Regions from separate parts of the Streptomyces sp. NPDC058662 genome, predicted to be linked through region 2. Evidence: riboswitches for the same ligand, from Rfam matches in the RefSeq annotation. Region 2 holds a riboswitch; the other holds the start of a gene.
The links. Region 2 has a riboswitch for glycine ahead of gcvP (aminomethyl-transferring glycine dehydrogenase). Riboswitches for the same ligand answer to the same signal wherever they lie in the genome.

Region 1 (19,170 bases), on a different contig from region 2:
ACCGCGGGGTCAGCAGGTGTTCGGGTGCGAGACGTCCAGCACGAACCGCTCGGGCGCGTGCAGCACGGCGGTGCTGTAGTACGGCTTGGTGTCGAAGGCGGCGCCGAAGGTCACGTACCCCTCGTAGTCGCCGGTCAGGGCGATGCCCTTGAGCTTGCTGAGGTAGATCTTCTGCAGGCGGGGGCCCTGGTAGACGCTCTGCCCCGCGTCGTTGTGCGCGGCGGCGGGGTTGAAACGGATCTCCAGGAAGTACTTCCCGGCCAGCGGGACGGGTTTGCCGGACCCGTCGTAGTACAGCTGCGGGACGGGTGTGACGGTGACCTGGGGGACGTACCCCTGCAGGTCGATGACGAGCCGGTCGTACGTGCAGTGCCCGCCCCAGCGGGCGTTGACGACGAGCGGCGTCTGGGTCTGGGCCCCGGCGCCGCGAGCGGCGGAGGCGGGGGCGGCGAGGCCGATGCCGACGGTGAGCAGCACGCCCATGAGCAGGGCCACGGACTGCCGGCGGCGCGGACGAAGACGTGACAGCGGATGGATCATGACGTCCCCCGATTTCTCAGAGACGGGGACAGGGTGTCACTCCCTGGGACACCCTCCGCCCGGTCCCCGGTTGCACCCGGAGGCTTCGGACATGCGTCCGCACACGCACAGGGCCCCGCCCCACGGCCGGAACCGGGGGACGGGGCCTCGGTGCCGGACCGTACCCGTCAGCGCGCGCGGGTCAGCATTCGATGACGTTGACCGCCAGGCCGCCGCGGGCGGTCTCCTTGTACTTGACCTTCATGTCCGCGCCCGTCTCCTTCATGGTCTTGATGACCTTGTCCAGGGAGACCTTGTGTGTGCCGTCGCCGCGCATCGCCATCCTGGCCGCCGTGACGGCCTTGACCGCCGCCATGCCGTTGCGCTCGATGCACGGGATCTGGACCAGGCCGCCGACCGGGTCGCAGGTCAGGCCCAGGTTGTGCTCCATGCCGATCTCGGCCGCGTTCTCGACCTGCTCCGGGGTGCCGCCCAGGACCTCGGCCAGGGCGCCCGCCGCCATCGAGCAGGCCGAGCCGACCTCGCCCTGGCAGCCGACCTCGGCGCCGGAGATGGAGGCGTTCTCCTTGAACAGCATGCCGATCGCGCCCGCCGCCAGCAGGAAGCGGACCACGCCGTCCTCGTCCGCGCCCGGCACGAAGTTCATGTAGTAGTGCAGGACGGCGGGCAGCACGCCGGCGGCGCCGTTGGTGGGGGCGGTGACGACCCGGCCGCCCGCCGCGTTCTCCTCGTTGACCGCCATCGCGTAGATCGTCGCCCACTCGCTGCGGTGCAGCATCGGGTCGCCCTCGGTGCGCAGCTGGCGCGCCGTGGAGGCGGCCCGGCGCTTGACGCGCAGCCCGCCGGGGAGGATGCCCTCGCGGGACATGCCGCGCGCGACGCAGGACTGCATGACGCGCCAGATCTCCAGGAGGCCCTCGCGGATCTCCTCCTCCGTGCGCCAGGCCTTCTCGTTCTCCAGCATCAGGGAGGAGATCGACAGGCCTGTCTCGTTCGCCAGGCGCAGCATCTCGTCACCGGAGCGGAAGGGGTACTTCAGCACCGTGTCGTCGAGCTTGATCCGGTCCTCGCCGACCGCGTCCTCGTCCACGACGAAGCCGCCGCCGACCGAGTAGTAGGTCTTCTCCAGCAGGGGGGTGCCGGCCTCGTCGTACGCGAAGAGCGTCATGCCGTTCGCGTGGTACGGCAGGGAGCGGCGGCGGTGCAGGATCAGCTGGTTCGGCTCGTCGAAGGCGATCTCGTGGCCATCGCCTATCTCCGCGCCCAGCAGCCGCAGCCGGCCGCTCTTGCGGATGCGCTCCACCTCGTCGTCCGCCGTCTCCACGTTCACGGTGCGCGGGGAGTGCCCCTCCAGCCCCAGCAGGACCGCCTTGGGGGTGCCGTGGCCGTGGCCGGTGGCGCCGAGCGAGCCGAAGAGCTCCGCCCGCACGGACGCGGTCTGGGCGAGGACACCGTCCTTCTTCAGCCGCATCACGAACATGCGCGCCGCGCGCATCGGACCGACCGTGTGGGAGGAGGACGGGCCGATGCCGATGGAGAAGAGGTCGAAGACCGAGATGGCCACTGGCGGACTCCCTTGTCTGCTCGTGGGGTGGGAAGGGCAGGACAGGCGGATTGTTCGGATTTTGTCCGACAGACGAGCTTAACGCGACGAGGTGAACGGCTCGGCTGTCCGACGGGGTGACGAGGGTGACGCGGACGCGTCGGACCTGCGCGGCCCCCTGCGCGGGGCCCGCCGCGGCCCCCGGCGAGGGGCCCGCCGCGCGCGGGCCCGCAGGGGCGTGCGCGGGCATGAGAAGGGCCCGGTCCTGTGCGCAAGCAAGGCCCGGGCCCCTCTCGGACCGCCGACTAGAGCGACGGGTACAGCGGGAACTTCGCGGCGAGCGCGGAGACGCGTGCCGCGAGGTCGGCCTTGTCGTACTCCGGCTTCAGCGCGGCCGCGATGATCTCCGCGACCTCGGTGAACTCCTCGGCGCCGAAACCGCGTGTGGCCAGGGCCGGCGTACCGATCCGCAGGCCGGAGGTGACCATCGGGGGCCGCGGGTCGTTCGGGACGGCGTTCCGGTTGACCGTGATGCCGATCTCGTGGAGCCGGTCCTCGGCCTGCTGGCCGTCGAGCTCGGAGTCGCGCAGGTCGACCAGGACCAGGTGCACGTCGGTGCCGCCGGACAGGACGGAGACGCCCACCTCGGTGACGTCCGGCTGGACCAGGCGCTCGGCGATGAGCTTGGCGCCCTCCAGGGTGCGCACCTGGCGCTCCTTGAACTCCTCCGAGGCCGCGACCTTGAAGGAGACGGCCTTGGCCGCGATCACGTGCTCCAGCGGGCCGCCCTGCTGACCGGGGAAGACCGCCGAGTTGATCTTCTTGGCGAGCTCCTGCGTCGACAGGATGACGCCGCCGCGCGGACCGCCGAGGGTCTTGTGCGTGGTGGTCGTCACGACGTGGGCGTGCGGCACCGGGTTCGGGTGCAGACCCGCGGCGACCAGGCCGGCGAAGTGCGCCATGTCGACCATCAGGTACGCGCCGACCTCGTCCGCGATGCGGCGGAAGGCGGCGAAGTCCAGCTGGCGCGGGTAGGCGGACCAGCCCGCGACGATCAGCTGCGGCTTGGACTCCTTGGCGAGGCGCTCGACCTCGGCCATGTCGACCTGTCCGGTCTCGTCGACGTGGTACGGGACCACGTTGTAGAGCTTGCCGGAGAAGTTGATCTTCATGCCGTGGGTCAGGTGACCGCCGTGGGCCAGGTTCAGGCCCATGATCGTGTCGCCCGGCTTGATCAGCGCGAACATCGCGGCGGCGTTGGCCTGCGCACCCGAGTGCGGCTGCACGTTCGCCGCCTCGGCGCCGAACAGCGCCTTGATGCGGTCGATCGCGATCTGCTCGACGACGTCGATGTGCTCGCAGCCGCCGTAGTAGCGGCGGCCCGGGTAGCCCTCGGCGTACTTGTTGGTCAGGACGGAGCCCTGGGCCTCCATGACGGCGACCGGAGCGAAGTTCTCCGAGGCGATCATTTCCAGGGTCGACTGCTGGCGCACGAGCTCGGCGTCGACGGCGGCGGCGACGTCCGGGTCGAGCTCGTGGAGAGGGGTGTTCAGCACAGACATCAAGATCCCCTGAGGTCAGTTGTCGGAGTGGGTGAGCGCGGCGTACTCCTCGGCGGAGAGCAGGTCGGCCGGCTCCTCCGAGACGCGCACCTTGAACAGCCAGCCGCCCTCGAACGGGGCCGTGTTCACGAGCGCCGGGTCGTCCACGACGTCCTGGTTGAACTCGGTGACCTCGCCGGAGACGGGGGAGTACAGGTCGCTGACCGACTTGGTCGACTCCAGCTCGCCGCAGGACTCGCCCGCGGTCACCGTGTCGCCGACCGCCGGAAGCTGGGCGTAGACGACGTCACCGAGCGCGGTGGCCGCGAACTCGGTGATGCCGATCGTCGAGACGCCGTTCTCGGCGTCCGACAGCCACTCGTGCTCCTTGCTGTAACGCAGCTGCTGGGGGTTGCTCATGGCCTGATTCTCCTGGATGCGGGGGAGTGGATACGAACAGCGGTCTCGGGTACTGAGACGCAGCCGTACGGGTTCCCGTACGGCCGCGGGTGCGGCACAGCCGTGTGCGGAGCTACTTCTGCCGCTTGTAGAACGGCAGGGCCACGACCTCGTACGCCTCATGCGTACCGCGAATGTCGACGCCGACGCCGGAGGTTCCGGGCGCGGCGTGCGCCGCGTCCACGTACGCCATCGCGATCGGCCTGCCCAGCGTCGGGGACGGGGCGCCGGAGGTGACCTCGCCGATGACCTGGCCGTCCGCGACGACCGGGAAACCGGCGCGCGGGACGCGGCGGCCCTCGGCGACCAGGCCGACCAGCTTGCGCGGCGCCTTGGTGGCGGCGCGCTCGGCGGCGTCCTCCAGCGCGGCGCGGCCGACGAAGTCGCCCTCCTTCTCGAACTTCACGACCCGCCCCAGCCCCGCGTCGAAGGGGGTGAGCTCCGTGCTCAGCTCGTGCCCGTACAGCGGCATGCCCGCCTCCAGGCGCAGCGTGTCGCGGCAGGACAGCCCGGCCGGTACCAGGCCGACGCCCTCGCCCGCCCGGGTCAGGGCCTGCCACAGCTCCACGGCGTGCTCGGGGGCGACGAACAGCTCGAAGCCGTCCTCGCCGGTGTAGCCGGTCCGCGCGATCAGCGCGGGCACCCCGGCCACCGTGCCCGGCAGGCCGGCGTAGTACTTGAGGCCGTCCAGGTCGGCGTCGGTGAGCGAGGCGAGGATGCCGGGGGACTCCGGGCCCTGCACCGCGAGCAGCGCGTACGCGTCGCGGTCGTCGCGGACCTCGGTGTCGAAGCCGGCGGCCCGCTCGGTCAGGGCGTCGAGGACGACCTGGGCGTTGGAGGCGTTGGCGACGACCATGTACTCCGTCTCGCCCAGGCGGTAGACGATCAGGTCGTCGAGGATGCCGCCGTCGGCCCGGCAGATGTGCGTGTAGCGGGCGCGGCCGACGCCGACGGTGGAGATGTTCCCGACCAGCGCGTAGTCCAGGGCCTTCACGGCCTCCGGGCCGGTCAGCGTGATCTCGCCCATGTGGGAGAGGTCGAAGAGGCCGGCCTTCGTGCGCACGGCGTTGTGCTCGTCGCGCTCGCTGCCGTACCGCAGCGGCATGTCCCAGCCCGCGAAGTCGGTCATGGTCGCACCGAGGGAGCGGTGCAGCGCATCGAGGGCGGTCAGACGGGGGGCAGTGCTCATGGGTGTGGCTCCCGGGTCCCAGGGCATCGACAGGACATGACGAGGACGTTCCTCCCCATCTGTCATCGGAACCTGAGAGGTTCACCGCGAGTTCCGTCGGTCGTTCGGGACGGGAATCGCGACTTGCACCTTGGGTGGAGCGCGCCTCACGCGGAGTGGGGACGCGTCTCGCTTTTCAGATCTGCCTCATCCACGCGGTACGGGGCCTGAGAGATTCAAGGGAGGGTCTTGCTCCTTCGGCGCCCGCGCACGGCCTTGCGGCGTGCCGGGACTCTCCCGCGCGGATTCAAGCGGCCGGTATGCAGTTGGTCCAGATGGCGCACATCATTGCACGCCACCGCGGTGATCGGGCGTGCGGGTCCGAAAGACGGCGCGGACCCGCGGCGGCCGGAGCGCAGCCGGTTCCGGAAGGGTCCGGAACCGGCCCTGCGAGATGACCGTCTCTTTACACTCAGTGGGCAAGGGTCCTTGGCGACCCGATTCGGGGGAGGCGAACACTGTGCGGAGATTCGGAGTGGTGACGACGACGGGAACCGTGGACGCGGTGCCCGCGCAGCGCGGACCGCGCGTGCGCGGGGGACGCGAGGGCGCGGCCGGTGCGGGCGCGGGCCTCGTGCGCGACCTGCGCGGACCGAAGGCGCGCGGCCCGCACCGGCTCCGCTTCGACGCGGGCGACATCGTGGTGGTGTCCGGCCTGCCCGGCGGCGGGAAGAGCACGCTGATCCAGCGGGCGGCCGCCGCGGACGGCGCCGTCGACTCGCAGGACACCCGCGAGCGCTGGGAGCGCCGGATGCCCTCGGCACTGCCCTACGCGGTGTACCGCCCGCTCGTGCGGGTCGCGCACTACCGGGGGCTGTGGCGGCTGCTGCGCTCGGGCGCCTCCGTCGTCGTCCACGACTGCGGTACGCAGAGCTGGGTGCGGGGACTGCTCGCGGTCGCCGCGCGCCGCCGCGGCCGCTCCCTGCACCTGCTGCTCCTCGACACCAGCCCCGAGGAGGCCCTCTCGGGGCAGCGGGCGCGCGGCCGGAGCGTGTCGGCGTACGCCTTCGCCCGGCACCGCGGCGCGGTGGGCCGGCTGCTGCGCGAGGCGGAGGCGGGCCGGCCGCCGGCGGGCTGCGCCTCGGCGGTGCTCCTGGACCGGGCCTCGGCGGCCGCCGTGACCGGCATCGACTTCCCCGCGTAGCCTTCGGCTCGACAGGCGGGCGGGACGGGACCACACGGAGGCAGGGCACATGCAGGGCAGCGGCTGGCCGGGGAACGAGCTGGAGCAGGTGCTGGGGGCGGCGCTGGGGCAGCGGGACGCCGGCGCGCGGATCCTGGAAGTACTCGGGCGCAGCCCGGTATGGGTGCCGCTGCCCGCCGGGGGCGGCCCCGAGCCGGGCCCGGCCGGTCTCACCCTGCCCACGATGGACATCGGCGGGCTGGCCTACGTCCCGGTCTACAGCTCCGAGGCCCAGTTCCTCGCCTGTGTCGGACCGGGCATGGACTTCACCGTGGCCCCCGCCGTCGAATTCGCGCGCGGCCTGCCCCCGCAGCTGGGCATCGCGGTGAACCCGGAGGGGGCGGTCGGCGTGCCGCTGCCCCCGCCCGCCGTGGCGGAGCTGTGCCGGACGGGCCGGTCGCCGCTCGACGGACCGGCCGCCGGCGGCCGGGTCCGGCTGTACGAGCCCGACTGGCAGGAGGACCCGGTGGACTTCCTGGCGGCCGCCGCCGAGGAGTTCCGGGCCACGGGCGCCGTCGCCGCCGCGCACCGCTGCCTGGCCAGCGTCGAGGGCGGGGCCCCGGAACTGTTCATCGGTGTCCGACTGGTGGGATGGGAGGCCGAGGCGGGAAACGCCCCGATGGAGGCCCTCGGACGGGCCCTGGCACGCGTACCGGCGCCCTGGCCCGTGCAGTTGATCCTCCTGGACGCGGCGCAGGACCCGGTCACGGACTGGATTCGTGAGCGCGTACGCCCCTTCTACCTGCCGTAGGGCCGCATAAGCTGGTGACATCTCCCGGCCTCGCGTGTGACCGCGCCGGAAACGGGAGGCACGCGTGGAGCGACGGGCGGACGAAGAGGGGTACCGGGTGAGTGCGTCAGGCACGGCCGCGGCCGGGCAGGTCGAGCACATGCTGCGCCAGGTGACTCCGGGGCGCTACGAGAGCTACGAGTCGCTCCTGGGCGCCCTCGCCGAGGGGCGGCTGTGGATGCTGCTCTGGCAGGGGCAGCCGGGATCGCCGGACGCGCAGTACGGCGGCATGGAGGTCGAGGGCCTCGGGTACGCGCCCTGCGTGACCTCCCCGCAGGAGCTGGCGGCCAGCGGCTGGAACCGGGGGTACGAGGTGGTCACGGGCCGGGACATCGCCCGCGCTCTCTACCCGGACCGCTGGGGCCTGTGGCTGAACCCGCACGCCCAGGGCGGCGGCCTCGGCCTCCCCTGGGCCGACCTGCGGCGCATCGCGACCGGCCTCGACCGGATGCCGGCCGGACCGCTGCGGCTGTCCGAGCCCGCCATCGAGCTCCCGCAGTTCTACGGGCTGCTGACCCAGCACGCGCACCGCACCCCGGCCGTCCGGTCGCTGCGGCGCGCGTGGGTGCAGCCGGCGCTGGGATCGCCGTACCTCGCGGTGGGGCTCGACCTGTACGACGCCTCCGCGCCCGCGCTGGAATCGGTGCGGGAGATGATGCGCCAGTCCGTCGGCGCGGTCCCCGAGGGCGTACCCGTGTGCACGGTCGCGCTGGCGGACGAGCACGACCCCGTGGCCATGTGGCTGCGCGCGCGGACCCGGCCGTTCTACGACCGCGAGGGCCAGGCGCCCTCGTACTGAGCAGGTCCGCATACCGAGACATCCGTCTCGAAGGCCGCACCGGACACCACCGGTGCGGCCTTCGTCATATCCGCCGAATCCGCCCAAGAAGCACGCCCGAAAGGGCAGTTGGCCCTGATGCCCGATTCCGCACCGAACGGGCGGTCTCTCACCGCTGAACAGGGCGCGCGGTTCGGATAACGGAAGGTGTAGGCGCAGATCACGGTTGCGCATCACATCCCCGGCAGGTCTGGCGGCCGGTTCGGACGCCGTTGAAGACTCCCCCCACCGAAGGCCGGTCAATCCCGTAAGCACCTGCTCTTCACGTGCACTTCAGGCGCATTCCGTGCCTTCGCACCATCAGTGACGCCGATAGAACGAAGCCGCCACAGCGGCGGGCATGGGCCGGCAACCGTCGGCCGAGAGGGGTCCCCACCACGATGACGGCACCACTGCACGAAACCGACGCGGCAGATCCCGCGGCCGTGGCCGCCCCCGAAGTCCCGCAGAAGGCGATCGAGGGCCGCTCGCCGTGGCAGATCGCCTGGCTGCGGCTCAAGCGTGACAAGGTCGCCCTGGCCGGCGGCGTCATCGTGATCCTGCTGATCCTCGTCGCGCTGTTCGCGCCGCTGATCGTCAAGGCCTTCGGCCACCCGCCGGAGGAGCTGCACGAGGACATGCTGGACCCGCTCCTCGGCCTGCCGGCCGGCGACTGGGGCGGTATCAGCGGCGAGTTCCTGCTCGGGGTCGAGCCGGTCAACGGCCGCGACGTCTTCAGCCGGATCGTCTACGGCGCCCGCATCTCCCTGCTGGTGGCCTTCCTGTCCGCCTTCGTGGCCGTGTCGATGGGCACCTTCTTCGGCATCATCGCCGGCTACTTCGGAGGCTGGGTCGACGCGGCCATCAGCCGCGTCATGGACCTGCTGCTCGCCTTCCCGCAGCTGCTGTTCATCATCGCGCTGATCTCCGTCATCCCGGGCGAGCTGTGGGGCTTCGAGGGGTCCGGCCTGCGGATCGCCGTACTGGTGCTGGTCATCGGCTTCTTCGGCTGGCCCTACATCGGCCGCATCGTGCGCGGACAGACCCTGTCGCTGCGCGAGCGCGAGTACGTCGAGGCCGCGCGCAGCCTGGGAGCCGGCCGGCTGTACATCCTCTTCCGCGAACTGCTTCCCAACCTGGTGGCGCCCATCACCGTCTACTCGACGCTGATGATCCCCACCAACGTGCTGACCGAGGCCGCCCTGAGCTTCCTCGGCGTCGGCGTCAAGCCGCCCACGCCGTCGTGGGGAGAGACCCTCTCCACGGCCGTGCGGACGTACGAGGACGATCCTCTCTTCATGATCTTCCCCGGCGTAGCGATCTTCATCACCGTGCTGGCCTTCAACCTCTTCGGCGACGGCGTCCGCGACGCCCTCGACCCGAAGGGCTCCCGCTAGTACAACCGCAGGTCCCCATCAATCGGCTTCGGGCCGGAAGTACACCGGAACTACAACGGAGGGTTGCGAGCATCGTGACTACCCATCGCACGTCGAAGCGCAGGCTTGCCGCTGGCACGGCCGTCGTGCTCGCCGCCATGCTGACCGCGACCGCCTGTGGCGGCAAGGAGAACACCGAGGACAAGCCGGCCGCCGCCGGCGGGGGCTTCAACTCCGGCATAGGCAAGGTCTCCAACCCTTCCGACAAGAAGGGCGGCGAGCTCAAGTTCGTCGGTACCCAGGAAGCCGACTCGTGGGACCCGCAGCGCGGCTACTACGGCTTCATGTGGGACTTCTCCCGCTACTACGCCCGCCAGCTGATCAGCTTCAAGGCCGCCCCGGGCGCGGAGAGCACCGAGCTCGTCCCCGACCTCGCCACGGCCAAGGCCGAGATCAGTGACGGCGGCAAGACGTACAAGTACACCCTCAAGGACAACGTGACCTGGGAGGACGGCACCCCCGTCACCGCCCAGGACGTCAAGTACGGCATCGAGCGCACCTGGGCCCAGGACGTCATCTCCGGCGGCCCGGTCTACCTGATGCAGGTGCTCGACCCGAAGACCGAGTACCCGGGCCCGTACAAGGACCCCAGCCCGGACAAGCTCGGCCTCAAGGCGATCGAGACCCCGGACGCGAAGACCATCATCTTCAAGCTCCCGCAGCCCAACGGCGACTTCGAGCAGATGCTCGCCATGCCGGCCGCCAGCCCGGTGAAGCAGGAGAAGGACACGGCCGCGAAGTACGGCCTCAAGCCCTTCTCCAACGGTCCGTACAAGATCGACTCGTACGAGCCCAACAAGAGCATGAAGCTCTCGCGCAACGAGAACTACAAGCCCGAGTCGGACACCATCCGCAAGGCGCTCCCGGACACCATCTCGGTCACGTTCATGGCGAACGCGGACGACATGGACAAGCGCCTGATGAACGGCGAGTTCGACCTGGACATCAACGCGACCGGCATCGGCCAGGCGGCCCGCTCCACCGCGCTGAAGGACCACAAGAACAATCTCGACAACGGCCAGACCGGCTTCATCCGCTACGCGGTCTTCCCGCAGACGGTCGCCCCGTTCGACAACATCGACTGCCGCAAGGCCGTCATCTACGCGGCCGACAAGAAGTCCCTGCAGACCGCCCGCGGCGGCCCGCAGGCCGGCGGCGACATCGCCCCCAACATGCTCCCGCTGGGCATCAAGGGCTCCGACGCCTCCTACGACCCGTACGGCGTGCTGAAGGACGACGGCAAGGCCAACATCGCCAAGGCCAAGGAGCACCTGGCCGCCTGCGGCAAGCCCGAGGGCTTCAAGACCACCATCGCGGTCCGCAACAACAAGCCGGTCGAGATCGCCACCGCCGTCTCCCTGCAGAACGCGCTGAAGCAGGTCGGCATCGAGGCCCAGGTCGACCAGTTCGACGGTGCCCAGACCTCCGGCATCATCGGCTCGCCCAAGGTCGTCAAGGACAAGGGCTACGGCATCATCATCATGGGCTGGGGCGCCGACTTCCCGACCGGGCAGGGCTTCTCCCAGCCGCTGGTCGACGGCCGCTTCATCCTGCAGAGCGGCAACAACAACTTCTCCGAGCTGAACGACCCGGCGATCAACAAGCTCTTCGACGACGCCATCGCCGAGACCGACCCGGCCAAGGCCGGCGACATCTACAAGGCGATGAACCAGAAGGTCTCCGAGGCCGCTGTCTACCTCCCCTTCGTCTACGACAAGACGATCACCTGGCGCAGCAGCCGTCTGACGAACGCCTACACCTCCGACGCCTACAACGGCCGGTACGACTACGCCTCCCTCGGCGTCGTCAAGTAGTCATCCGTCAGACCAGGTTGTCCCGTCCAGTATCCAGTGTTCCAGTGCCACACCCGCTAGGCACGAAGGGCAGGTGATGGCCGCGGTGCGGCTTGGGGGCGCTCTCCAGAAGAGGGCGCCCCCGGGCCGCAGCCAGGCCGAGCGCAGTGCTTGCATATCTCATCCGACGGATCTTCGCCGTCATCGTCATGCTGTTGGTCATCTCGCTGGTGACCTTCGGAATCTTCTTCCTCTTCCCGAAGATGATCGGGACGGATCCGGCGCTCTACTTCGTCGGTAAGCAGTCCGACCCCGCCGCCATCGAGGGCATCCGGCAGAAGATGGGTCTCGACGACCCGATCCTCGTCCAGTTCGGCAAGTTCGTCGTCGGGCTGGTGGCGGGTCGCACGTACGCCAACGGCTCCGACGTCACGCAATGCGCCGCGCCCTGCTTCGGATACTCCTTCAAGACCGAGCAGGAGGTGTGGCCGCTGCTGCTCGACTGGTTCCCGGTCACCCTCTCGCTCGCCGCCGGCGCCGTCGTGCTCTGGGTGATCGGCGGTGTCGCCACCGGCGTCATCTCCGCCCTCAAGCGCGGCACCGTCCTGGACCGCTCGGCGATGGGCGTGGCCCTCGCCGGCGTCTCCCTCCCCATCTACTTCACCGGCATGCTCTTCATCGCCTTCTTCTCCGACCAGCTCGGCTGGTTCGGGCGGCCGGAGCAGACCTTCGCCGACGATCCCGCCAAGTGGTTCAACGGCATGGTCCTGCCGTGGGTCTCGCTCGCGTTCCTCTACGCGGCGATGTACGCCCGGCTCACCCGCGCGACCATGCTCGAAGTGCTCAACGAGGACTACATCCGCACCGCCCGCGCCAAGGGGCTGACGGAACCCGTCGTCATCGGCAAGCACGCGATGCGCTCCACGATGACGCCGATCCTGACCGTCCTGGGGCTGGACCTCGGTGCCCTGATGGGCGGCGCCGTCCTGACCGAGTCCACGTTCTCGCTGCACGGCCTCGGATACAACGCGGTCCGTGCGATCAGCGACCACGACCTGCCGGTCATCCTGGGCATCACCTTGATCTCCGCCTTCTTCGTGGTCGCCGCGAACCTCGTCGTCGACCTCATGTACGCGGTGATCGACCCCCGAGTGAGGCTGTCATGACCGACCTGACGAAGACCGCAGCCCTCAACGAGCCGGTCGGCGCCACCACGCCCTCCACCGCCTTCCTGGAGGTCCGCGACCTCAAGGTGCACTTCCCGACCGAGGACGGCCTGGTCAAGTCCGTCGACGGGCTCTCCTTCACGCTGGAGAAGGGCAAGACCCTCGGGATCGTCGGCGAGTCGGGCTCCGGGAAGTCGGTCACCTCGCTGGGCATCATGGGCCTGCACCGCGTCGGCCAGTACGGCCGCCAGCGCGCCCGCATCTCCGGCGAGATCTGGCTCAACGGCAGGGAGCTGCTCTCCGCCGAGGAGGACGAGGTGCGCAAGCTGCGCGGCCGGGAGATCGCGATGATCTTCCAGGACCCGCTGTCCGCGATGCACCCCTACTTCACCGTCGGAAAGCAGATCGCCGAGGCGTACCGGGTCCACCACAAGGTCGACAAGAAGGCCGCCCGCAAGCGTGCCGTGGACCTCCTCGACCGGGTCGGCATCCCCGAGCCGCACAAGCGGGTCGACAGCTACCCGCACGAGTTCTCGGGCGGTATGCGCCAGCGCGCGATGATCGCGATGGCCCTGGTCAACAACCCGGAGCTGCTCATCGCGGACGAGCCGACCACCGCCCTGGACGTCACCGTCCAGGCGCAGATCCTCGACCTGATCAGGGATCTGCAGAAGGAGTTCGGCTCCGCCGTCATCATGATCACGCACGACCTCGGCGTGGTCGCCGAGATGGCCGACGAACTCCTCGTGATGTACGGCGGCCGGTGCGTGGAGCGGGGCACCGCCGAGAAGGTCTTCTACGAACCCCGGCACCCCTACACCTGGGGCCTGCTGGGCTCGATGCCGCGCATCGACCGGGACCAGACCGAGCGCCTCATCCCGGTCAAGGGCTCGCCGCCCAGCCTGATCAACATCCCGAGCGGCTGCGCCTTCAACCCGCGCTGCCCCTACGCCGACGTACCCAAGGGCAACGTGACCCGCACCGTCCGGCCCGAACTCACGGCGCCGGACGAGCCGGGCCAGGACGGCGCCCGCCACTGGTCCGCCTGCCACATGTCGCAGGAGGAGCGGACCCGGATCTGGACCGAAGAGATTGCGCCGAAGCTGTGACCGAGACGCCTGAGACGCCTGGCGCGTCCGACACGCCCGTCATCCCCAAGCAGCAGGACGCGCAGGCTTCCGAGCCCGACCTGCTCCTCAAGGTCACCGGACTGACCAAGCACTTCCCGATCACCAAAGGACTGCTGCGACGCCAGGCCGGCGCGGTCAAGGCCGTCGACGGCATCGACTTCGACGTCCGGCGCGGCGAGACCCTCGGCATCGTGGGCGAGTCCGGCTGCGGCAAGTCGACGATGGGGCGGCTCATCACGCGCCTGCTCGAACCGACCGGCGGCACCGTCGAGTTCGAGGGCAAGGACATCACCCACCTGGGAGTGTCGGGCATGCGCCCGCTGCGCCGCGATGTGCAGATGATCTTCCAGGACCCGTACGGCTCGCTGAACCCGCGCCACACGGTGGGCACCATCGTGAGCGCCCCCTTCAAGCTCCAGAAGGTCACCCCGGAGGGCGGCCTCAAGGCGGAGGTGCAGCGACTGCTGTCGCTGGTGGGACTCAACCCCGAGCACTACAACCGCTACCCGCACGAGTTCTCGGGCGGCCAGCGCCAGCGCATCGGCATCGCGCGGGCCCTCGCGCTGAAGCCGAAGCTGGTGGTCGCGGACGAGCCCGTCTCGGCCCTGGACGTGTCCATCCAGGCCCAGGTGGTCAACCTGCTGGACGACCTCCAGCAGGAGCTCGGCCTCACCTACGTGATCATCGCCCACGACCTGTCGGTCATCCGGCACGTCTCGGACCGGATCGCGGTCATGTACCTCGGCAAGATCGTCGAGCTCGCCGACCGCAAGTCGCTGTACGAGGCGCCGATGCACCCGTACACCACGGCGCTGATGTCGGCCGTGCCCGTGCCGGACCCGCGGCGGCGCGGGGCGAAGAGCGGCCGCATCCTGCTCAAGGGCGATGTGCCGTCGCCCATCTCCCCGCCGAGCGGCTGCCGCTTCCACACGCGGTGCTGGAAGGCCACGCAGGTCTGCACCACGCAGGAGCCGCCGCTGGTGGCCCTCAAGACGGGCCACCAGGTGGCCTGTCACCACCCGGAGAACGCCCCCGACCAGATGCCGGGCGACACGCCCCTGCCGGGTGCGGCCGACGCGGTGGCCACGGTTTCGGAGTAGCGGCCGAAAAAACCGGCGGGGCCGGACGCCGCAACCCGGCCCCTCCCGCCCCGCCGGTGTCACACCGCGGCCTGCCGCCCCCTGCCCTGGGCCCCGGCGTTCGGCGGGTGCGCCGCAGGCGACAATGGCGCAGTGCTCCACGATCTCTTCCCGCCCGGGATCCAGCATGCCCTGGACCTCGCCGGCATCTTCGTCTTCGCCACCGCGGGCGCCCTGCTCGCCGTCCGCAAGAACTTCGACGTCTTCGGCATCGCCGTCCTCGCCCTGGTCACCGCCCTCGGGGGCGGCCTCTTCCGCGACCTCGTCATCGGGGCCACCCCGGCGGCCGCCTTCGGCGAGCTGAGCTTCTTCGTCACCCCGCTGGTCGCCGCCGCCCTCGTCTTCTTCCTGCACCCCGAGGTCCAGCGGATCAACCGCGCGATCAACGTCTTCGACGCGGCCGGCCTCGCCCTGTTCTGTGTGACCGGCACGACCAAGGCGTACGAGTTCGGCCTGGGGCTCACCGCCTCCGCCGCCCTGGGCCTGGCCACCGCGGTCGGCGGCGGCGTCCTGCGCGACGTGCTGGTCAACGAAGTGCCCTCGCTGCTGCGCGACCGCGAGATGTACGCCGTCCCCGCCGTGGTCGGCGCCGCGATGGTGGCCCTGTCGATCCGCTTCGACGTCCTCAACGCCTTCACCACGGGCCTGGCGATCGTCACCACGTTCGTCCTGCGGCTGCTCGCGATGCGCTACCACTGGCGGGCGCCGCTGGCCTGGAACCGCCGCTCCGCGGTGGCCGAGGAGCCCTAGGGGCCAACGTGCGGGCCCCCTGCGCGAGGTGATGCACGAGGGGACGAGCGCGGAAAGCTACCGCTTAGTAGCATCTCGGTGTACCGTCGTTTTCATGTCACACGCAGCTGCCCAGGCATCCATCGGCGACAGCGAGTTCGACCGCGACACCACGATCACCGCCCGCGCGGGTGAGCCCGAGGTGTACGACGCGGAACTCTCCGCCGGCTGGACGATCATCGCCGCCGTCAACGGCGGATACCTGCTCGCCCTGGTCGGCCGGGCCCTGTCGGCGGCCCTGCCGCACCCGGACCCCTTCACCGTGTCCGCGCACTACCTGACTTCCTCCGTGCCCGGCCCCGCCGTGATCCGCACCCAGGTCGTCCGCGTCGGCCGCACCCTCTCCACCGGCCAGGCCTCGCTGTTCCAGTACGACGAGAGCGGGGCCGAGATCGAGCGCATCCGCGTCCTCGCCTCCTACGGGGACCTCTCTACGCTCTCCGACGAGGTGCGGACGGCGGCCCGGCCGCCGGTCATGCCCGCCTACGAGGACTGCCTCGGCCCCGAGGCCGGCCCGGCCCCCATCCCCGGCAGCTCCGCGATCGTGGACCGGCTGCGGCTGCGGCTGGACCCGGCCACGGCGGGCTGGGCCCTCGGCGCCCCCTCGGGCAAGGGCGAGATGCGGGCCTGGTTCGAGCTCGCCGACGGCCGCGACGCCGATCCGCTCTCCCTGCTGCTCGCGGTGGACGCGCTGCCGCCGACCGCCTTCGACCTGGGCCTGATGGGCTGGACACCGACGGTGGAGCTCACCACCCACATCCGCCGCCGCCCCGCTCCGGGCCCGCTCCGGGTGGCCATCGCCACGCGCAACCTGGCCGGCGGCTTCCTGGAGGAGGACGCCGAGGTCTGGGACTCGGCGGACCACCTGGTCGCCCAGTCGCGCCAGCTCGCCCGCGCCCCCCGCCGAGCCTGACGCGGCGGATCGGCGGGGTCCCGCGCGGGCTCCGGACCGCCCCGGGGCACCGCCGGGGACCGGCCGCCCGCCGGGTCCGTAGAATCGCAGGATCATGGCCTACCTCGACCACGCCGCCACCACTCCGATGCTGCCGGAGGCCGCCGCGGCGATGACCGCGCAGTTCGCCGCCACGGGGAACGCCTCCTCCCTGCACGCCGCCGGCCGCCGGGCCCGCCGTACCGTCGAGGAGGCCCGCGAGGCCCTCGCCGAGGCGATCGGCGCCCGCCCGAGCGAGGTGGTCTTCACCGCGGGCGGCACGGAGGCCGACAACCTCGCCGTCAAGGGCCTCTACTGGGCCCGCCGCGACGCGGACCCCGCCCGGACCCGGATCCTCGCCAGCCCCGTCGAGCACCACGCCGTGCTCGACGCCGTCCACTGGCTCGCCGAGCACGAGGGCGCGCGGGTCGAGTACCTGCCCGTGGACCGCTACGGGCGCGTGCACGCCGACGCCTTCCGCGAGGCGGTGGAGCGCGACCCGGACGACGTGGCGCTGGCCACCGTGATGTGGGCCAACAACGAGATCGGCACCGTCATGCCGATCGCCGAACTGGCGGCGACCGCCCGCGAACACGGGATCCCGCTGCACTCCGACGCCGTCCAGGCCTTCGGGCAGCTCGACGTCCGCTTCGGCGACAGCGCCCTGGCCGCGATGACCGTCAGCGGTCACAAGATCGGCGGCCCGTACGGCATCGGCGCCCTGCTCCTGGGCCGCGACCAGAGCCCCGTACCCGTCCTGCACGGCGGCGGCCAGGAGCGGCACGTGCGCTCCGGCACGCTCGACGTCCCGGCCGTCGCCGCCTTCGCGGTGGCCGCCGTCCTCGCCGCCGAGCGGCGCGAGCGCTTCGCCACCGAGATCGGCGGCCTTCGGGACGAGCTGGTGGCCGCCGTCCGGGCGGCCGTGCCGGACGCCGTCCTCGGCGGCGACCCCGACGACCGGCTCCCGGCCAACGCCCACTTCAGCTTCCCCGGCTGCGAGGGGGACTCCCTGCTGCTCCTGCTCGACGCCCAGGGCATCGAGTGCTCCACCGGCTCCGCCTGCACGGCGGGCGTGGCGCAGCCGAGCCACGTCCTGCTGGCCGCCGGCACCGATCCGCGGCTGGCCCGGGGCACTCTGCGCTTCTCCCTCGGCCACACCTCCACCGCGGACGACGTCGCGGCGCTCGCCGCGGCCATCGGACCGGCGGTCGAACGCGCCCGCACCGCGGGCCTCAGCTGACGCCGGGGCCGGCCCTGAGTGCGTCCTGGACGAGGCCGACGTAGCGGTCCCAGTCCCAGTGGCGGCCGGGGTCGGTGTGGTCGGCGCCCGGTACCTCGGAGTGCCCGACGATGTGCGTACGGTCCGCCGGTATCTCGTACCGGCGGCAGATGTCGGCGGCCAGCCGGGCCGAGGACGCGTACATGGCGTCCGTGAAGTCCTTCGGGCGGTCGACGAAGCCGACGTGCTCGATGCCGACGCTGCGCTCGTTCATCGAGCGGTTGCCCGCGTGGAAGGCGACATCGAGCTCGCGGACCATCTGCTCGATGTGGCCGTCCTGACGCACTATGTAGTGCGCCGACGCCTTGTGCCACGGATTCTTGAAGGCGTCCACGGACGAGGCGAAGCCGCCCTGGGTGACATGCACCACGATCCGGTCCACCCGGTAGTCGTCGGGCCGGTCCGCCAGCCGCCAGTTCGCCGGCGAGGCCGCGGTCCAGCTCGCCGCCGCGTGGTCGAGCTCGCCCTCCTTGCGCGGTTTGGCCACTCCCGGCAGCAGCCACCAGGCCCGCGCGATCTCCTCCCGGCCCGCGACAGCCGCCGCCGCGGCCACGCCGAGCCCGCCCAACAGCACGGCCCGGCGACCGGGCGCGCGGCGCCTCCCGGTCTTCCCGTCCGTACCCCTGCCACCTTCGCGAACCATGTGATCCACCCCCCTGAACCCGATAACGCGCTGTGACCCCGCACGGTTCCCCGTACCCTGGACGGTGCTATGACTGAGAACCTGCCGCGCACCCGCCCCCTTCGCGTCCTGGCCGCCATGTCCGGCGGCGTGGACTCCGCCGTCGCCGCCGCCCGCGCGGTCGAAGCCGGGCACGACGTGACCGGCGTCCACCTCGCGCTCTCCGCGAACCCGCAGTCCTTCCGGACCGGGGCCCGCGGCTGCTGCACCATCGAGGACTCCCGCGACGCCCGCCGCGCCGCCGACGTCATCGGCATCCCCTTCTACGTCTGGGACCTGGCCGAGCGGTTCCGCGAGGACGTCGTCGAGGACTTCATCTCCGAGTACGAGGCCGGGCGGACCCCGAACCCCTGCCTCCGCTGCAACGAGAAGATCAAGTTCGCGGCGCTGCTCGACAAGGCCCTGGCGCTCGGCTTCGACGCCGTCTGCACGGGCCACTACGCCACCGTCGTACAGCGCGAGGACGGCTCGCGCGAACTGCACCGCGCCTGCGACATGGCCAAGGACCAGTCGTACGTCCTCGGGGTCCTCGACGAGAAGCAGCTGGCCCACGCCCTCTTCCCGCTCGGTGACACCCTCACCACCAAGGACGAGATCCGGGCCGAGGCGGAGCGGCGCGGGCTGGCGGTGGCGCAGAAGCCCGACAGCCACGACATCTGCTTCATCGCCGACGGCGACACCCAGGGCTTCCTCGCGAACCGCCTCGGCAAGGCCGAGGGCGACA
Region 2 (9,215 bases):
GCGCAGGTCCCCGGCGTCCACCTCGCCGTCGTCGGCGGTCTTGACGACGACGACCTTCATGCCGGCCATCACGGCGCTGGCGGCGTTGGTGCCGTGCGCGGAGGACGGGATGAGGCAGACGGTGCGCTGCTCGTCGCCGTTGGCCCGGTGGTAGGCGCGGACGGCGAGCAGACCGGCGAGCTCGCCCTGGGAGCCGGCGTTGGGCTGGATGGAGACCTTGTCGTAGCCGGTCACCTCGCAGAGACGTTCCTCCAGCTCGGTGATGAGCGTGAGGTACCCCTGCGCCTGGTCCACCGGCGCGAACGGGTGCAGCTGGCCGAACTCGGGCCAGGTCACCGGCTCCATCTCGGTGGTCGCGTTGAGCTTCATGGTGCAGGAGCCCAGCGGGATCATGCCGCGGTCCAGCGCGTAGTCCTTGTCCGACAGCTTGCGCAGGTAGCGCAGCATCGCGGTCTCGGAACGGTGCTGGTGGAAGACCGGGTGGGTCAGGTAGTCGTCCGAGCGCAGGAGCGCCTCGGGCAGGGCGTCGGCGGTGGCCTCGTCCAGTGCCTCGATGTCCGCGGAGACGCCGAAGGCGGCCCAGACGGCGTCGATGTCGGCGCGCAGGGTGGTCTCGTCGCAGGCGGCGGAGACGTGGTCGGCGTCGACGCGGAACAGGTTGACCCCGTTCTCGCGGGCGGCGGCGGCGACCTCGGCCGCGCGGCCCGGCACCCGGGCGGTGACCGTGTCGAAGTAGGCGCCGTGCACGACCTCGACCCCGCCGGCCGTCAGGCCCGCGGCGAGCAGGGCGGCGTAGCGGTGGGTGCGGCGGGCGATCGTCCGCAGGCCGTCCGGGCCGTGGTAGACGGCGTACATCGCGGCCATGACGGCCAGCAGGACCTGCGCGGTGCAGATGTTGCTGGTGGCCTTCTCGCGGCGGATGTGCTGCTCGCGGGTCTGCAGGGCCAGGCGGTACGCCTTGTTGCCGTCCGCGTCCACCGAGACGCCGACGAGACGGCCGGGGAGGGAGCGGGCGTGCTTGGCCTGGACGGCCATGTAGCCGGCGTGCGGGCCGCCGAAGCCCATCGGGACACCGAAGCGCTGCGTGGTGCCGACGGCGATGTCCGCGCCCAGTTCGCCCGGGGAGGTCAGCAGGGTCAGCGCGAGCAGGTCGGCCGAGACCGTGACGATCGCGCCGAGGGCGTGGGCCTCGTCGATGAGCGGCTTGATGTCGCGGACGGCGCCGGAGGCGCCCGGGTACTGGAGGAGCACGCCGAAGACGCCGCGCTCGGCGATCTCGGCCGGGATGCCCTGCGAGAGGTCCGCGACGACGACCTCCACGCCCGTGGGCTCGGCGCGGGTCTCGATCACGGCGACGGTCTGCGGCAGTGCGTCGGCGTCGATCAGGAAGACGCCGTCCTTGACCTTGCCCACGCGGCGGGCCAGCGACATGGCCTCCGCGGCGGCCGTGCCCTCGTCGAGCAGCGAGGCGCCGGAGGTGGGCAGCCCGGTCAGGTCGGCGACGACGGTCTGGAAGTTGAGGAGCGCCTCCAGGCGGCCCTGCGAGATCTCCGGCTGGTACGGCGTGTACGCCGTGTACCAGGCCGGGTTCTCCATGACGTTGCGGAGGATCACCGGCGGCGTGAAGGTGCCGTAGTAACCGAGACCGATCATCGAGGAGAGGACCTGGTTGCGGTCGGCGAGGGACCGCAGCTCGGCCAGCACCTCGGCCTCGGTACGGGCCTCGGGCAGGTCGAGGGCCTCGGCGGTCTTGATCACATCCGGGACCGCGGCGGCGGTGAGCTCGTCCAGGGAGCCGTAGCCCACCTGGGCGAGCATCTTCGCCTGCGCCTCGGCATCCGGGCCGATGTGGCGCTGCTCGAAGGGAATGCCTCGCTCCAGCTGGGAGAGCGGAATGCGGTTGGCGGTCATGTACGGAGGCCTCCTGGTCGTATGACCTGCGAGGGGCACCACGGCGCGGGCACCCGGACGGCCTCCCCCTCTGTCATCTCAACCTGAGAGTTTCACCGGACCGCACAGGGCTGCCCCGGCCGATGCCGGGTAAGCGCCACTGAACAGGTCCGGCTTTCACCGTCGGTGAGGAGAGGCACCGGCACACGCTCCCGACACCGCCCCTGCTTTCCAGAGTGGCCTCGTCCGTGCGGTACGTATGCCTGAGAGATTCCGGGGAGGATTTGCTCCTTCGGCGCCTCCGTCACGTTCTTCGGAGGACTCTCCCGCACAGGGTCGACAGCCACCACCCAGCCTACCAGCGAGGTTCCGGGCGCTCCCCGAGTGGCCTGGTTGCACAATATGCACTTCTGTTGTCATTACGCAGGAGTTGCGACCATATGGAGGGACCGTGCAGACCGACATCGATCCGCGCAGCCTGATCGGCCGCAAGGCGTTCGACCGCAATGGCACCAAGATCGGAACAATTGACGAGGTCTACCTCGACGATGCCACCGGCGTCCCGGAGTGGGCAGCCGTCCGGACGGGCCTGTTCAGCCGGGACGCCTTCGTCCCGCTGGAGCCGAGCGAGCTGGTGGGCGAGGCCCTGCGGGTGCCCTTCGACCGCTCCTTGATCAAGGACGCCCCCGACTTCGGCGTCGGCCGCCACCTCTCCCCGGAGCAGGAGCTGCAGCTCTACCACCACTACGGGCTGGACGTGACCCTGCCCTCCGCGTTCCACCAGTCCCCCGCGGCCTCCCCCGCCGACCGCGACTTCGGCCGCCTCGCCGGCGACGAGGGCGCCGCGAACGGAGCCTGACCGCCACCGGGCCGATCCGCGTCCCGGGTCAGGCCGGACCCGCGTCCCCCACCAGCGGCAGCGGATCGGACGGCTCCAGCGCGGGGTCGTCCACCCGGAAGGTCCGCACCCGGCCGGGCGCCGATCCGGGCTGCTCGAACCGCACCGTCACCCGCCCCACCCCGCTGCCCTGCACCCATCCGGGCCCGTGCTCCGCATGCCGTACGTCGGTGCCCGCGAGCCACCTGCGCTCCGCGGCCGGCTCCGGCGCCCCCTCCCCGGCGGGCGGCGCGGTGACCGTGACCGCCTCCTGAGCCCCACCGCCACCGGCCCCCTCGGAGGGCCCCGCCTCCGCCCCGCCGGGATCCGGCACGTCCGGCGCATCCGGCACGGCGGCGGACGCCTGGGCGAACAGGTCCTCCTGCGTGTAGTCCGCCAGCCCCGTCACCCCCACCCCCAGCAGCCGCACGCCGCCCGTGGTGTCCACTCCCTCCAGCAGCCGCGCCGCGGCCTCCCGCACCACGGCGGGATCGTCCGTGGGCCCGCGCAGCGTCTCGGAGCGCGTGAGCGTGGAGAAGTCGTACCGGCGCACCTTGAGCACGATGGTGCGCCCGGAGTGCCCGGACTCCCGCAACCGCCGTACGCACCGGTCCGCGAGCCGCTGCACCTCGGTACGGATGCGCACGCGGTCGTGCAGGTCCACGTCGAAGGTGTCCTCGACCGACACCGACTTCGTGTCCCGTTCCGCGACCACCGGCCGGTCGTCCAGCCCCAGCGCCATGCGGTACAGACCGACGCCGTGCGAGCGCCCGACCATCCGCACCAGCTCGTCCTCGCCCGCCTCCACCAGCTCCCCCACCGTGGTGATCCCGGCCCGGCGCAAGTGCTCCCCGGTGGCCGGCCCGACGCCGGGCAGGGTGCGCACGGTCATCGGCGCGAGCAGCTCCCGCTCCGTCCCCGGCTGGATCAGCAGCAGGCCGTCCGGCTTGGCCTCCTCGGAGGCCACCTTGGCCAGCATCTTCGACCCCGCCAGGCCGACCGATGCGCTGAGCCCGGTGGCCGCCCGGATGTCCGCCCGCAGCCGCTCCCCCGTCGCCCGGGCGCCGGCCGAGTCGAAGGCCCTCCCGCCGGCCTCCAGGTCCACGAAGGCCTCGTCCAGGCTGAGCGGCTCCACCAGCGGCGACAGCACCCGCAACCGGGCCATCACGAGGTCGCTGACCGCCCGGTACAGGCTGAAGCGCGGAACCAGGTAGGCCCCGTTCGGGCAGAGCCGGCGGGCCTGCGCCGTCGGCATCGCCGAGTGCACACCGAACCGCCGGGCCTCGTACGAGGCGGTGGCCACGACCCCGCGCGGCCCCAGACCTCCGACGATGACGGCCTTGCCGCGCAGGCTCGGCTTCGACGCCTGCTCGACGGAGGCGTAGAAGGCGTCCATGTCCAGGTGCAGGATGGTCGGCGCGGCTCTCACAGCCCCGATGCTCCCCTACGGCACTGACAGTGGTGATCGGCGTCGGCCCGCCCGGGGCCACGGGCGCGCCCCTCGGCCCGCCCGCTCGCCGCGGCCGGTCCGGGCGGTGGTCAGACCGCCCGGTTGCGGCGGGCCGCCAGTTCGTCCGTCGGGTTGTGGCCGACCACGGTCGCCCCGGTGTCCACCCGCTCCCCGTGCAGCTGCGACAGGGCCTTCTCCACATCGCGCCAGACCACCCCGACGGCGATCCCGAAGACGCCCTGCCCGCCCTGGAGCAGGCTCACGACCTGGTCGGGCGACGTGCACTCGTACACGGTGGCGCCGTCGCTCATCAGGGTCATCCGGTCAAGGTCGGCGAATCCGCGGTCGCGCAGGTGCTGCACGGTCGTGCGGATGTTCTGCAGCGCCACCCCGGTGTCCAGGAAACGCTTGACGATCTTGAGGACGACGACGTCGCGGAAGCTGTACAGCCGCTGCGTCCCCGATCCGTACGCGGCGCGCACGCTGGGCTCCACCAGCCCGGTCCGCGCCCAGTAGTCCAGCTGCCGGTACGTGATGCCGGCCGCGGCGCACGCGGTCGGACCGCGGTAGCCGACCTGCTCGGGCGCCGGGTCGCCGTCCACCGGTCCGACCGGCGTCGACTCCGGCTGACGGCGCGCGGAGCCCACCGCCCCGCCGTGCAGCGGGAACGGTCCACCGTCACTCCGTGCCGGGGTGCCCCCGGTCGTACCGTCGCCCGTGATCCTCACGCCGACCCTCCGTCCTTGACCTGCCCACCTCGAAGGTAGGCAGTCACCCGGGGTGCGTCAACGATCGCCACACTCGGCACGCCGAGTGATAATCACCCTGAGAGTGGTTTCCCGTATCCCTTGACGGGGAAAGGCTACTCGAATGGGGTGACAGATCCCCGTGGACAGCGCGGTGGGCGCGTCACTGCGGCCCGGTGCCGAAGTCCTCGGGAGAGATCTGGTCGAGGAACTCGCGGAATTTCTCCACCTCGTCCTCCTGCTCGTCCGGAATGGCGATTCCGGCGTCGTCGAGCACGCCGTCACTGCCGTAGATCGGCGTCCCCGTGCGCAGGGCCAGCGCTATGGCGTCGGAGGGCCGCGCGCTCACCTCGACCCCGCTGGCGAAGACGAGCTCCGCATAGAAGACACCCTCCCGCAGATCCGTGATCCGTACCTCGGAGAGCTCCTCGCCGACCGCCTCCAGCACGTCCTTGAACAGGTCGTGCGTCAGCGGTCGCGCCGGAGCCATGCCCTGCTGCGCGAAGGCGATGGCGGTAGCCTCCCCTGGACCGATCCAGATGGGGAGGTACCGATCGCCTCCCACTTCACGCAGGAGCACGATCGGTTGGTTGGAGGGCATTTCCACCCGGACACCCACAACGTCGAGCTCATTCACACAGCAACCCTAGGACCTGCCCGGCCGGTTTGGGTAGTCGGGGCTCCACTGCGACCAGCGCGGTCAATGCGATCGCACCGCGAGAGCCGTCTGCACCAAGGCCTCGTGCAGCCGCACGGACAGTCCCGAGAGCTCCCTGGTGGTCGCCTCCGCGTGCGCCCGGGTCTGCGGGTTGCGGTGGCGCCGCAGCGGTGCCACGACCTGCTCGATCAGCCCCGCCTCACGGTCCGCCGCGGCCTTCATCGCACGCAGGTGCCGCGGCTCCAGCCCGAACCGCCCCAGATCGGCCACCAGCCGGGCCACCGTGACGGCCTCGGCGTCGAAACCGCCCCCGGGCAGCTCGGCGAGCAGCCCGTACGACTCCCACTCGACCAGCTGGACCTCGTCCACGCCCGCCGCGGCGATCAACTCGGCCCGGCCGACCCGCGCCACCGTGGGCCGCTCGCGGCCGACCTCGCCGTAGACGGCCTCGGGGCCGTCCGGGTCCCCCGCGCCGCCGGCGTCCCGGTGCGCCGAGGGCGCCGGGATACGGATCTGCTCGCCGCGGGCCAGCGCGTCGAGCTGCTCCCGGATCACCCTCAGGGGCAGGTAGTGGTCGCGCTGCAACCGCAGGATGCGGGCGAGCCGGTCCACGTCGTCGGTACTGAACTTGCGGTACCCGGACGGTGTGCGTCGGGGCTCGACGAGCCCTTCGGCCTCCAGGAAGCGAATCTTGGAGATGGTGACGTCGGGGAACTCGTCACGCAGCGTGGTGAGCACCGTTCCGATGCTCACCAGCCGCCCGCCCGGACCGCTGGTCCCGGCGGCGCCGCTCTTCGGGGCACCGCCGGTGGGGATACGCAGCATGGGACCTTCCTTGGGGATACCCCCGGACGGAGCCCGGAGGACGGTCAGACGCCCCGCAGGCTCGCGTAGAAGACCACCCGGTACTTGCCGATCTGCACCTCGTCGCCGTTGTTCAGGGCGACGGAGTCGATCGGCTCCCGGTTCACGTACGTGCCGTTCAGACTGCCCACGTCACTGACGGTGAACCCACCGTCCTGGCTCCTGCGGAATTCGACATGGCGCCGGGAGACGGTGACGTCGTCCAGGAAGATGTCGCTCTGCGGATGCCGGCCCGCCGTGGTCAGTTCGCCGTCCAGCAGGAAGCGGCTGCCCGAGTTGGGGCCGCGCCGCACGATGAGCAGGGCGGAACCGGGCGGTAGCGCTTCCACCGCGGCCTGGGCCTCGGGGGACAGCGAGGACGACACGTGCTGCTGTCCGGACACCTCGGCCTCGTAGGCCTCCAGGCCCGAGATCGAGATGGTGGACGTGGTCTCCGAGGCGCGCTCCGGCGTCAGACCCGCCCGCAGCGGCGCCCCGCAGTTGGAGCAGAACCGGCTCGCCGCACCGCTGCGGTGTCCGCACCTGCTGCAAACCTGCTCGGCCGACATGGACGGCTCCTCGCGCCGCGGCTGCCCCGCGGAAGCACTGGTGGCATACGGGTCGGGATCAAACCCTCCACCCGCACGTGAGGTTGATGCTTCACCGAAACCTATGCGTCCGGTACCGGCAGGGTCAACAGCCGACGCGCCGTGAGCGCCCGAATTGTCGCCTGCCCCGGACACCTCGTCACGGAAGAGCGGACGGTCGCCCTGCCCCTCCGCGTCACCGTGCCCGGCGCGATGGCGCGCCGGACCGCTCTCCTCGCGGTTCTTCTTGCCGAACAGCTTCTCAAACAACTTCACGGGCGATTCCCCTTGACCGAAACAGACCCGCCCGTGGGGCAGGACGAACTCCGAATGCACAACCTGCCGACCCGGACATACTCACAACGTCCGTAACCACCAGACAGTTTCCACCACGCACCGCGACTTCGGTGCGCCGACCCCCCGCAGGCCTCCGCCCGCGTGAACCGGCCCGCTCCTCACTCCGCTTCACGACGATGACGACCGAGCGTAGTCAGGCTGCTTCGCTGCCCGCAAGGCATCCACAACGATCTTCGCCGACCGTGTGACGGCGACAGCGGCCTGCTCCTTCTCCAGGGTCTGCACGACGCCTCCGGGAATGTTGAGCGCCGGCTCCAGATCCTGGGGCTTGCCGATGACCTTGAACTCGTAGGGCTGTGTGATCTTCTTACCGTCGATCCCGACCCCGCCGTCCTCGTCCGAGAAGTACGAGCCCGCCACCACGCGCACGCCGTTGATCTGGATCGCCTCGGCCCCGGCCGCTCTCAGCTCCTGGAGCGTGTCCAGCAGCTGGTCCGACTGCACCTGGCCCGTGGGGTCGCTGATCCTGAGCGTGATGCCCGGCCCCTCAGCTGCCACCGTACCCGCCAGGATGCCGAGTTGGCGCTCCTTCTCCACCGTCTGCTTGCGGGCCTCCTCGGCCTGGTTGGAGCTGCTCTCCAGCTCCCTGCGCTGGTCCTCCAGCCGCTGCTTCTCGTCCTCCAGGCGCTGGGTACGCCCGTCCAGCTCGTCGAGGATCCGTACGAGGTCCTCCTGGCGGGCCCCGCGCAGCGCGCTGGAGTCGCTGGTGGACCGCACCTGGATCGCCAACCCCAGACCGAGGACGAACAGCAGCAGCGCGACGATCAGTTGCGCCCGGCTGGCCCTCGGCGGCCACAGCCCGGCGGCGAGGCGCCGGCGGCCCGTCTCCTCGGGCTCCTGCGGCTGCGCGGGCCGTACCGGCCGTGCCGGCGGCTCACCGTGCTGCGGGCTTCCCGCAGGCGGCACACCCGCGCCGCCGGGCTCCTCGGGCGGGTTCTCGTTCGTACTCATCGGCCTCACGCCCGGAACACGTGCCGACGGATGGCCGCGGCATTGGAGAAGATCCGGATGCCGAGGACCACGACCACGCCCGTGGACAGCTGCGAGCCGACGCCCAACTTGTCGCCGAGGAAGACGATCAGCGCGGCCACCACCACGTTCGACAGGAACGACACGACGAAGACCTTGTCGTCGAAGATGCCGTCGAGCATCGCGCGCAACCCTCCGAACACCGCGTCCAGCGCCGCCACCACGGCGATCGGCAGATAAGGCTCCACCACGGCCGGCACCTCGGGCCGGACCAGAAGTCCGGCCACCACTCCGGCCACGAGGCCCAGTACCGCGATCACGATGCACCCTTCTGCTGCTCTGCTGCTGTAGCCGTACGTACGGTCAGGCTCGACGCGGCCGGAAGGCGCACCTCGTCCATCGCGGACAGGGTGGAGCGGATCCCGTAGTTCTCCTGCAGCACGTGCAGGTACTGGCCGTCGGCCGAGTCCTGGAACGCCGGGCCGAGCCGCTTCCTGTCCCCCACCGCCAGCACTTCGTACGGCGGCACGAGCGGCCTGTTGTCGACCAGTATCGCGTCACCCGCCGCCCGGATCGCCGACAGCGCCGTCAGCCGCTGCCCGTTGATGGACACGGCCTCGGCGCCGGACTGCCACAGCCCGTTGACGATCTTCTGCATATCGCGGTCGCGGAGCCGCCCGGTGTCCGAGAAGCCGGCGCTCTCACGCGGGCCGCCGCCTGCCGAGGAGGCGCCCTTCGCGTCGTCCACCACCAGCTTGACCCCGGGGCCCGTCACCTCCGTGGCACCGGACAGCAGTGCCACGAGTTCGCCCTGCCCGCCGCCGGGGTGCTTGAGCGC

Region 1: another riboswitch for glycine. It lies ahead of gcvT (glycine cleavage system aminomethyltransferase GcvT); the one in region 2 lies ahead of gcvP (aminomethyl-transferring glycine dehydrogenase).

What each region holds. Positions count from the first base shown of each region.
Region 1 covers NZ_JBHXRU010000066.1:12,848-32,017, reverse strand. The annotation lists gene ACFWUQ_RS21795 (hypothetical protein) at 10-540, opposite strand; gene ACFWUQ_RS21790 (L-serine ammonia-lyase) at 722-2,104, opposite strand; gene glyA (serine hydroxymethyltransferase) at 2,389-3,645, opposite strand; gene gcvH (glycine cleavage system protein GcvH) at 3,661-4,044, opposite strand; gene gcvT (glycine cleavage system aminomethyltransferase GcvT) at 4,157-5,272, opposite strand; glycine riboswitch at 5,458-5,561, opposite strand; gene ACFWUQ_RS21770 (AAA family ATPase) at 5,790-6,455, shown strand; gene ACFWUQ_RS21765 (enhanced serine sensitivity protein SseB) at 6,505-7,245, shown strand; gene ACFWUQ_RS21760 (enhanced serine sensitivity protein SseB C-terminal domain-containing protein) at 7,343-8,083, shown strand; gene ACFWUQ_RS21755 (ABC transporter permease) at 8,503-9,498, shown strand; gene ACFWUQ_RS21750 (ABC transporter substrate-binding protein) at 9,573-11,351, shown strand; gene ACFWUQ_RS21745 (ABC transporter permease) at 11,498-12,496, shown strand; gene ACFWUQ_RS21740 (ABC transporter ATP-binding protein) at 12,493-13,605, shown strand; gene ACFWUQ_RS21735 (ABC transporter ATP-binding protein) at 13,647-14,726, shown strand; gene ACFWUQ_RS21730 (trimeric intracellular cation channel family protein) at 14,859-15,515, shown strand; gene ACFWUQ_RS21725 (thioesterase family protein) at 15,610-16,467, shown strand; gene ACFWUQ_RS21720 (cysteine desulfurase family protein) at 16,562-17,725, shown strand; gene ACFWUQ_RS21715 (N-acetylmuramoyl-L-alanine amidase) at 17,718-18,407, opposite strand; gene mnmA (tRNA 2-thiouridine(34) synthase MnmA) at 18,477-19,170, shown strand, end outside.
Region 2 covers NZ_JBHXRU010000148.1:430-9,644, reverse strand. The annotation lists partial or broken gene gcvP (aminomethyl-transferring glycine dehydrogenase) at 1-1,911, opposite strand, end outside; glycine riboswitch at 2,132-2,229, opposite strand; gene ACFWUQ_RS29830 (PRC-barrel domain-containing protein) at 2,342-2,749, shown strand; gene ACFWUQ_RS29825 (DNA polymerase IV) at 2,778-4,196, opposite strand; gene ACFWUQ_RS29820 (MerR family transcriptional regulator) at 4,307-4,945, opposite strand; gene ACFWUQ_RS29815 (bifunctional nuclease family protein) at 5,127-5,600, opposite strand; gene ACFWUQ_RS29810 (MerR family transcriptional regulator) at 5,664-6,446, opposite strand; gene ACFWUQ_RS29805 (FHA domain-containing protein) at 6,491-7,033, opposite strand; gene ACFWUQ_RS29800 (DUF881 domain-containing protein) at 7,517-8,359, opposite strand; gene ACFWUQ_RS29795 (small basic family protein) at 8,365-8,697, opposite strand; gene ACFWUQ_RS29790 (DUF881 domain-containing protein) at 8,694-9,215, opposite strand, start outside.